DNA from 2 places in the Bradyrhizobium sp. Pha-3 genome. Region 2 is predicted to be linked to the other one. Evidence: predicted binding sites of a transcription regulator. Region 2 holds the regulator's gene; the other holds the start of a gene.
The links. The regulator LexA, encoded in region 2, represses DNA repair genes until DNA is damaged. The targets are predictions, from matches to a motif close to TGTTCNNNNTGTGTTCNG.
Positions count from the first base shown of each region.

Region 1 (4,199 bases), 1.2 Mb from region 2:
GGCATCGATGCGGCGGCTGTTTCGTGTGCTGATGATGATGGCACCGTTGCGAGTCGCAAATCTCGCGCCGACAAGGCGCGGCAGCTTTTCCGTGAGCGATGAAGGCAGCGGAATCATTCCGCCGGTGATGGGATCGCCGACATTGATCGGCGCGACAGCTGCGCCGGCCGAAGGCGCTGCCTTGATGTACTCCCTTATCAACTGAATCTCTTCACGCGAGAGGCTGAGGCCGGCCTGTTCGCCTGCGCCGTCAGCCAGCCTCTTTTCCGCCTCGGCCTTGTTCTGCGCATCTTCCTGCTGGGCGGCATCGCGTTTTGCGACTTCGACCTGTTCGAGTCTGGCGAGGCGTTCCCTCAGCGGCGCGAGTTCCCGTCGCAAGACGGCAATGTCCGACTTCAGCGAAGAGAGCTGACCAAGCGCGATCGCGGCGGCAACGCAAGCGACGACCGAGATCAGGCTGAGGCAGGCCACCGCCAGCCCCGTCAATCCGCCTCGACGATCGGCACGACGATCCCGGACATCCTCCGCGGATCGCCGTCGCCGCGCGGCGGCGAATTTGGGCATGGTCGTGCCGAGCAAGCTGACCAGACCGGACAGCCGCGAAGCCACCATGCGGTTCGTCTCCTGAAACGAGCCGAATGCAGGCGCAGGGATGATCGGAGAGTCCCCCAAGGGGATGTCGGCAGCAGTGGTCGAACGGTCCGCGCCGGATGGCTGGCGGTCGTCGCGCGTCATGCCGGGGAGCTCAACGTCGTCGGGACGGTCGATCGCGGTGTCCGCACCTGAATGGCGCGTGTCGGCTGCAACAGTGCCCAATCGTTCCGTTTCCTGTTGATCGAGTCTTTGCTCGATGCGGGAGGCTTCAAGCGAACGCCACAACGAGAGCCCCGAATCGGTGATCTGCAGGCCCGCATCGTTGATCGATGCCCATCCCGATTGGAAGACGTCGGCGTCGCCAAGCTCGGACGGCCGCTTCGACTGCGTGGCTTCATCGCCGGCCGCGATCATGCGCTTGACCTCGCGGCTGACCTCGTCGATCGCGATCCGTTCCCCGGGCCTTGCGGCCAGCACACTCAGGATCGCCAGATTGAACCTCATGCGGCGCCTCGCGATGCCCGATCAACCGGCCCCTGCGGCCGTTTCTCTCCCGTGCAGGCGACGTGTGAGCCTCAGCGGGGTCGAAGCGGATCAATCATGCCGGCACGGACGTCGGTCAGTCAGGGAGTCGAGCAAGTGTACTGGCTCCTCAAGGGGCAAACAATCCGGCACCAGACCTACGACAGATGGTAAGTCGCTCCGCAAACGCGACGCGTCGGGATCACGTTGGCTGCGCCTCAGAGAAACTCGCGAAGCCTGGAGAGCTCGATCACGTGCTCGGGTGACAACACGTCGGGGACGAGGGGAGGCTGCGACTTGGTCCGGATCTCGTAGAGATGTCGCGTCTTCTCGGGCTTGCCCATGAAATCCCGAATGCATTGGTCGAGCGTTCCGTTGACGACCATATAGGGCGCGCGATCCTCTCGCCTCGCGTTGTTGAGAGAAGGCCATTTGTAGAGGTGGGCCGCAGCTTGGAAGTCCACCTGATGAGATTGGTCGGTCATTGCAAAATATCTAGCCGAAAAAGCCCAGCGCGGCAAAGTCAGCCGGCTGATGGGTGAGCTGGTGCGGCAATACGCGCAAGCTGCGTGCGGTCGTCCATCGCAGAAGCCGCCGTCATGCATCTCGAACGATCCGCCGACGTGCCTCGCGTTTGATGCCTCGCAGCAACTCCCGCTTCGATCTCCCGCGGCCGAGATCACGGGCGATGGGGCGAGGCCGGCTGAAGGAAGAGCCGGCAGACCCCCTCGCGCGGCACGCGCGCGCAGTGGCAAGCGCGCGTTGACGACCTGGCTCGCTCGTGGCGCCAGCGGCCGCGACGACGGGTGTCGGATTGACTCGATTCCAGAATGTTCCTATTTTGTTCTATTGTCAATTTCCGCGTCCGGGGACGGGCGGCTTCGGTCAGGTCAGGGATGAACGGGTCGAGATGGCAGCCGCAGCCACCATCCTTCATGCGGACCTCGATGCATTTTACGCATCGGTCGAGCAACTGCTCGAGCCGTCGCTGCGCGGCAAGCCGATCGCCGTCGGGGGCGGGGTTGTGCTGGCGGCGTCCTATGAGGCCAAGGCCTTCGGGGTGCATGGCGGCATGTCGGGGCGGGAAGCGCGCCAACTGTGCCCGCAGCTCGTTTTCGTCGGCGGCCATTTCAGCGATTACCAGCGGCTGGGCGACGCGGCCATCAAGGTGATCGGCGACTTCACGCCGCTGGTCGAGCGAATTTCGATCGACGAGGCGTTTGCGGATGTTGCCGGCTGCACGCACCTGTTCGGGACGCCAGCCGAGATAGCCGCGTCGATCCGGTGGCGCGTGCGCACCGAGCTCGGCCTTCCGATCTCGATCGGCGTCGCCCGCACCAAGCATCTGGCGAAGATCGCCTCGCAGGTCGCAAAGCCCGACGGACTTGTCGTCGTTGATCCCGACGCCGAGCTAAGCTTCCTTCACGAATTGCCGGTTGAGTTGATGTGGGGGGTAGGGCCGGTCACCAGGACCCGGTTGGACGCGATCGGCGTTGCGACGATCGGTCAGCTCGCCAAGTTGTCGGAACGGTCGCTGACGGGCTTGCTCGGTCCTGCAGCGGGCGAGAAACTCGCCGCGCTGGCCTGGAATCGCGATCCGCGACAGCTCAAGGCACACCGGCGCGCGCGATCGGCAGGAGCACAATCGGCACTCGGCCGAAAGCCTGCGATCGAACGAGTCATCCGGCCAACGTTGCTTCATCTCGCCGACCGCGTCGCCACGCGGCTTCGGGCGAAGTCACGACCTGGACGAACCGTGACGGTGCGCGTCCGCTTCGCCGACCTGAAGTCGGTGACGCGCTCGATGACGCTCGATGCGCCGGTGTGCACGACCATCGTCCTGGCCCGGCTCGCCGAGAATCTCGTACGCGCTGCCCTTGCCGACCATCCCGGCGAGAAGATCATCTCGCTGCTGGCGATCTCGGTGTCGCATCTCGAGGAGCATTGGGATCTTGCGCTGGAGCTTCCACTCGGACTGGCGGATGAAGCGCTTCGCCCTGGAAGCCCGACAGGGATGGCCCGCTGGGCGGCGGACCGTGCGATCGACAAGATCCGCGAGCGCTTTGGCTGGGAGGCGATCGGATATGGTTCAGCCGCGCTGGAGGCGGTTCATTCGGTGCCCGATGCGTTTCGCAAGCTTGCCGAGAGAGAGCTCTAGAGCGTTTTCGAGCGAAGTGGATACCGGTTCGCGTGAAGAAAACGCGTCAAAACAAGAATCTAGAGCCCCGTTCCGATTCAATCGGAACGGGATAGGCTCTAGCGCTCGCCGGTTCACGTACCTGTCACTGCATTAAGAAAAGGCAATTTGGAATCGCGGGCTTGTGAGTGGCGCCCCCGCACCGCCGGCTTATTTTGAGCCTGCGGAGGGACAGCCATGAAGCACAGCGCCGAACTGATCCAGACGATGCGCGATGCGTTGGATGCGGTCATGGCAAGCGTGCCGGCGGATCAATCCGTGTTCGGTCTCAAGGCCGCTGTTGCGGAATGCATCCTGCGAGCCGCAGCTCACGGCCAGACATCGTTCGACGGGCTCGTGACGTCCGCATCCGATCAGCTTCAGTCGATCATCTCGATGCTGACCTAGGCGATCGGGATGCGCGCGCCATCGCTCACACTTTGCCGCGCGGAGCGCTGATGATGCAATCGCTCGGGCCGACGGTTCTCTCAGGGCAGCGATACGACCCGTAGATTGTTGGTCGTTCCCGCTTGTCCAAAGGGAATGCCGGCGACCACGACCAGCAGATCGCGGCTCGATGCAAACTGCTCTGCATGCGCGAATGCAGTTGCGCGCTCGACCATCTCCTCATAGCTCTGAACGTCGCCGGAAAGCACGCTGTGAGCGCCCCAAAGCAGGCACAAGCGGCGGGACACTTCGCGGCTTGGGGTGATCGCGAGGATCGGGCGGCTCGGCCGCTTGCGCGCGACGCGTGCCGCCGTGGTGCCGCTCGACGTGTAGGCCACAATGGCTGCGGCGTGAACGACGGAGGCGAGATCGGCCGCTGCCGTTGCCACGGCATGCGGTGGCGTCTGCTCTTCGCCGGGCTGGGTCGCCTCGACGATCGAGCGGTACATCTTGTGTTGCT
Region 1 covers NZ_CP170151.1:3,740,532-3,744,730, forward strand. Annotated here, with positions in the region: gene ACE10X_RS17200 (hypothetical protein) at 1-1,071, opposite strand, end outside; gene ACE10X_RS17205 (hypothetical protein) at 1,335-1,601, opposite strand; gene dinB (DNA polymerase IV) at 2,027-3,274, shown strand; gene ACE10X_RS17215 (hypothetical protein) at 3,491-3,700, shown strand; gene pyk (pyruvate kinase) at 3,781-4,199, opposite strand, start outside.
Region 1: a site for LexA is predicted at 1,948-1,965, ahead of dinB (DNA polymerase IV). Genes of this name have one in related genera too.

Region 2 (4,199 bases):
GGCATCGACTGGATGATCCTGGTGACGCAATGGGTCGCCGCACTCCCGGGCGCGGTCGGCCGCATGGCGGCGTTCGGCATAGGGCCGCTGATCGCAGCGAGTGCCGGCATCATCCTGCTCGGGCTGCTGCGTACGCCGCTGCGCTGGTCAGGCGCGGTGCTGCTGCTGGTGGCCTCGGTCTGGGCGCTCAGGGTGCCGCAGCCGGACGTGCTGGTCTCCGGCGACGGGCGCAACGTCGCGGTGCGCGGCGGTGACGGGCGGCTGCATTTGATGCACAGCGCCAAGGATGCGTTCCTGGTCAAGGAGTGGCTGGCAGCGGACGCCGACGCGCGGACCGCTACCGATGCGTCGCTCGGCGAGGGCGTCTCGTGCGATGCCGGCGGTTGCGTGGCCCAGGGACCTGGCGGCGCCTTCGTCGCGCTCGCGACCCGGCCGGAGGCGCTGGCAGACGACTGCGAGCGCGCAGGCCTGATCGTGACGGCGCGGCCGGCGCCGCAGGGCTGCGCGGCATCGGTGATCGATGCCGAGCGACTGCGCCGCCACGGCGCGTTGGTGCTGCGGCGGATCAGGGACGGCTACGCCGTCGACGCGGTGAAGCCCGGCGGGATCGACCGGCCGTGGTCGCCGGCGGTTCCCGGCGACGGCGAGAGCGAGACGATGCTGCGCGCGCCCGCCGCCGCGCCGCGGCCCGCCGTGGACGCGACGCCGGCCGAGACCGATCTGCAGGGCGATGATTAGCGGTGGTCCGGCGAGGGGCCGCTCGGCAACTCGAACAGGCCGAGATGGTATTCGTCGGAGTCGGGGCCGACGTCGGGCTTCTTGACGAGGGTGAAGGAAGCCTCGGGAAATTGCTCCCAGACTTTCAGGTCGTCGGCCGTCACCGTCAGCCAACCGAACCGGAACATGTAGCGGCCCGGTTCCGTGACGCGTCCAGCCTTTTGCCAAGTGACCTTATCGACCACCGCGCACGTCCTCCGTGCCCGATGATGCGCCAAGGCGCCGGCCGACGCAAATCTCCCCATGCGCCCCGGAAGCGGAAGTCCGGGGTCGCCCGAAATTGCTTAGGTCATCCGCCGCCGAACAGCTCATTCCGCGGCACGATGCGCTCAACCCAAAAACAGCGTTGCGAATGCGGAGGGCCGCCGCTCTACAACCTTCGGCTTCTGCTCGACCGGCGGATGCAGCGCCGGCAATTGCAGCACGCTGACGCGCTGTCCCTCGACCAGCTGGGTCACCAGGACATGGCTGCCGTCGGGGAATTCGACCGCGTCATGATGCCGATCGGGCACGTCGGGCTCGACTTCGTTGAATACGCCGACGCGATAGTTCAGCGTCTTGGTCCAAATCCAGCGGCTGTCGTAGCGAACGTTCTCGGCGAAAGCGAGCTCGGTGCCCGGCAGCATGCAGACCGCGACAGTGGGATCGTTCTCCGAAGCAAAGCCGCGGGTCGACGTGCCGCGGAACGTCGTCGTGATCAGCGTCTCTCCGACAATGGCGGGGCGCGATGCCACGGCGTGCAGACTATAGTCACACATCGGATGGCTCCTCATTTCGAGGTAGCGACCCGTGCCTCTCCTTGAGGCATTAGGGCCTCTACCAGAGTGGACGATAGCGAACGAGCTTCTGCTCGTTTCTGGGCGATTGTACGACTGGTCCGAGACCGCCTCCGATCACAAACACGCGACGCTGCGCGAGAGGTATCGGAGCGCATCGGGCAGGCCGTACGCTACACTATCATGCAAGGAACGATCCGACGTGTTGCTCGTTCCCGGCCGCCGCAAGTATTTGCAATTCAGTATTTGCGATAAAGGCCGATCAGCTTGCCCTGGATGCGGACCCGGTTCGGCGGCAGGATACGCACTTCATAGGCGGTGTTGGCCGGCTCGAGCGCGATCGATGCGCCGCGGCGGCGGAAGCGCTTCAGGGTGGCTTCCTCTTCGTCGATCAGCGCCACCACGATGTCGCCGGTGTTGGCGACGTCGTTGCGCTGGATCAGCGCCATGTCGCCGTCGAGGATGCCGGCATCGACCATCGAGTCGCCGCGCACTTCGAGCGCATAGTGCTCGCCGGCGCCGAGCATGTCGGGCGGCACGCTGATGGTGTGGCTGCGGGTCTGCAGCGCCTCGATCGGCGTACCGGCGGCGATCCGGCCCATCACGGGGACCGCGACCGGACGGTTGCCGTCGTCCTCGGCGATCGGCGGCGTGCTGGCGCGCCGGCCGAGGGTGCCTTCGATGACGCTGGGCGTGAAGCCGCGGCGGCCGTTGCCGCCGCCGGCCGAGAGTTCGGGCAGCTTGATGACCTCGATGGCGCGGGCGCGGTTCGGCAGGCGGCGGATGAAGCCGCGCTCCTCCAGCGCAGTGATCAGGCGGTGGATACCGGACTTCGAGCGCAGGTCGAGCGCATCCTTCATCTCGTCGAAGGAGGGCGGTACGCCGGCCTCTTTCAGACGTTCATTGATGAAACGCAGAAGTTCGTACTGTTTGCGCGTGAGCATCTCGAGTATTCCCCCGGTTGATAGCGTCGTTCGATTCCGAGACTCTTCTGGTAGGGCCTGCAGGCGGGGCCTGACCTCAGGAGCATGTGCTCGTTGCACCTGCTTCCACACGACTTCCCGATTGTAGACACCAGTACTCGAAACAAATCATGAACGGACACTATATGTTCGATATGTGTTCCGCAACCACTTAATTTCCGGTGAACGGATCAGGCAACGCACAATCGGCGGGGCGCGAAAACCTTATTCGGGCAGTGTCAGGATCTCGCATTCGCTGCCTTGGACGGCCGCAGCCGCGAACGGCGGACGCACCAGAAGTGCCCGTGCCGCAGCGAGATTCCCGAGCAGCGACGAGTCCTGCTGCGTCACTGGCGTTGCGATCAGCGTGCCGTCCTCGCGCGCTTCGAGCCGTGCACGCAGATAGTCCTCGCGCTGGTCGTTGGCGGCGAGGTCGCGGCCGAGCAGGGCGCTCGTGCGGCGATGATGAATCACTTTCCGGCCGCTCAGCGCCCGAATCAACGGCACCAGGAACAGGAAGGCGCAGACATAGGACGACACCGGATTGCCGGGCAGACCGATCACCCGCATCGCGCCGAGCCGGCCATGCATCATCGGCTTGCCGGGCCGCATCGCAATCCGCCAGAACGTCATGTCGACGCCCTCGGCTTCCAGCGACCGCTTGACGAGATCGTGGTCGCCGACCGAGGCGCCGCCTGTCGTGATGAGGACATCGGCACCGGCCTCGCGCGCCCGGCGGATGCCGGCCGTGGTCGCCTCCACCGTGTCGGCGGCAACGCCGAGGTCGACGGTCTCGGCGCCCTCGGCGCGCGCCAGCGCCCGCAGCGCGTAGCCGTTGGAATAGACGATCTGGCCGGGGCCGGGCTGCGAGCCCGGCATCACCAGCTCGTCGCCGGTCGCCAGCACCGCGACCTTCGGGCGGCGGCGCACCGCAAGTTCCGGATAGTTCATGGCGGCCGCCAGCGACAGCGCGCGGTCGGACAGGCGGCTGCCGCCGCTGAGCAGCACCTCGCCCGCACGGAAGTCGACCCCGGCCGGGCGGATGTGCCGTCCGATGCTGGCGGTCTCCGTGATCGTGATGTGGTCGCCGTCGACGGCGGTGTCTTCCTGGATGATCACCGCGTCGGCGCCATTGGGGATCACGCCGCCGGTGAAGATCCGCACCGCCTGGCCGGCGCCGACCGTCCGCTCGAACGGCCGGCCGGCGGCGACTTCGCCGATCACCTCGAGCCGGGCCTTTAGATCAGCCGCATCCGCGGCGCGCACCGCATAGCCGTCCATCGCCGACATCGGCTGCGGCGGCTGGGTGCGCAGCGCCGCGAGGTCGTGCGCCAGGGTGCGGTGGTAGGCGGCATCGAGCGCGACCATCTCCTCCGGCAGCGGTTCGGCGCCGGCGAGGACGGCGGACAGGGCATCGGCAACCGGCATCAGGGCCACGCTCAGAGCTCCTCAATTCCCAATGTTCAAATACCAAGTGCGGTCAAAGCCCTTGCCACGTCATCCGTCGATGTCACGTGGATAGCATGAAGGCCGCGCGCCCGCGCACCTTCGATATTGGCGGCCAGGTCGTCGAAAAACAGGATCCGCGACGCCGGCACGCCGATGGCTTTTACCACATGATCGTAGGCCTCGGCGTCGGGTTTGCGGAAGCCGATGCTCGAGGACAGGAAGACGTTGCGGAAAT
Region 2 covers NZ_CP170151.1:4,969,777-4,973,975, reverse strand. Annotated here, with positions in the region: gene ACE10X_RS23350 (ComEC/Rec2 family competence protein) at 1-738, shown strand, start outside; gene ACE10X_RS23345 (hypothetical protein) at 735-962, opposite strand; gene ACE10X_RS23340 (hypothetical protein) at 1,107-1,535, opposite strand; gene lexA (transcriptional repressor LexA) at 1,793-2,497, opposite strand; gene glp (gephyrin-like molybdotransferase Glp) at 2,741-3,952, opposite strand; gene ACE10X_RS23325 (HAD family phosphatase) at 3,979-4,199, opposite strand, start outside.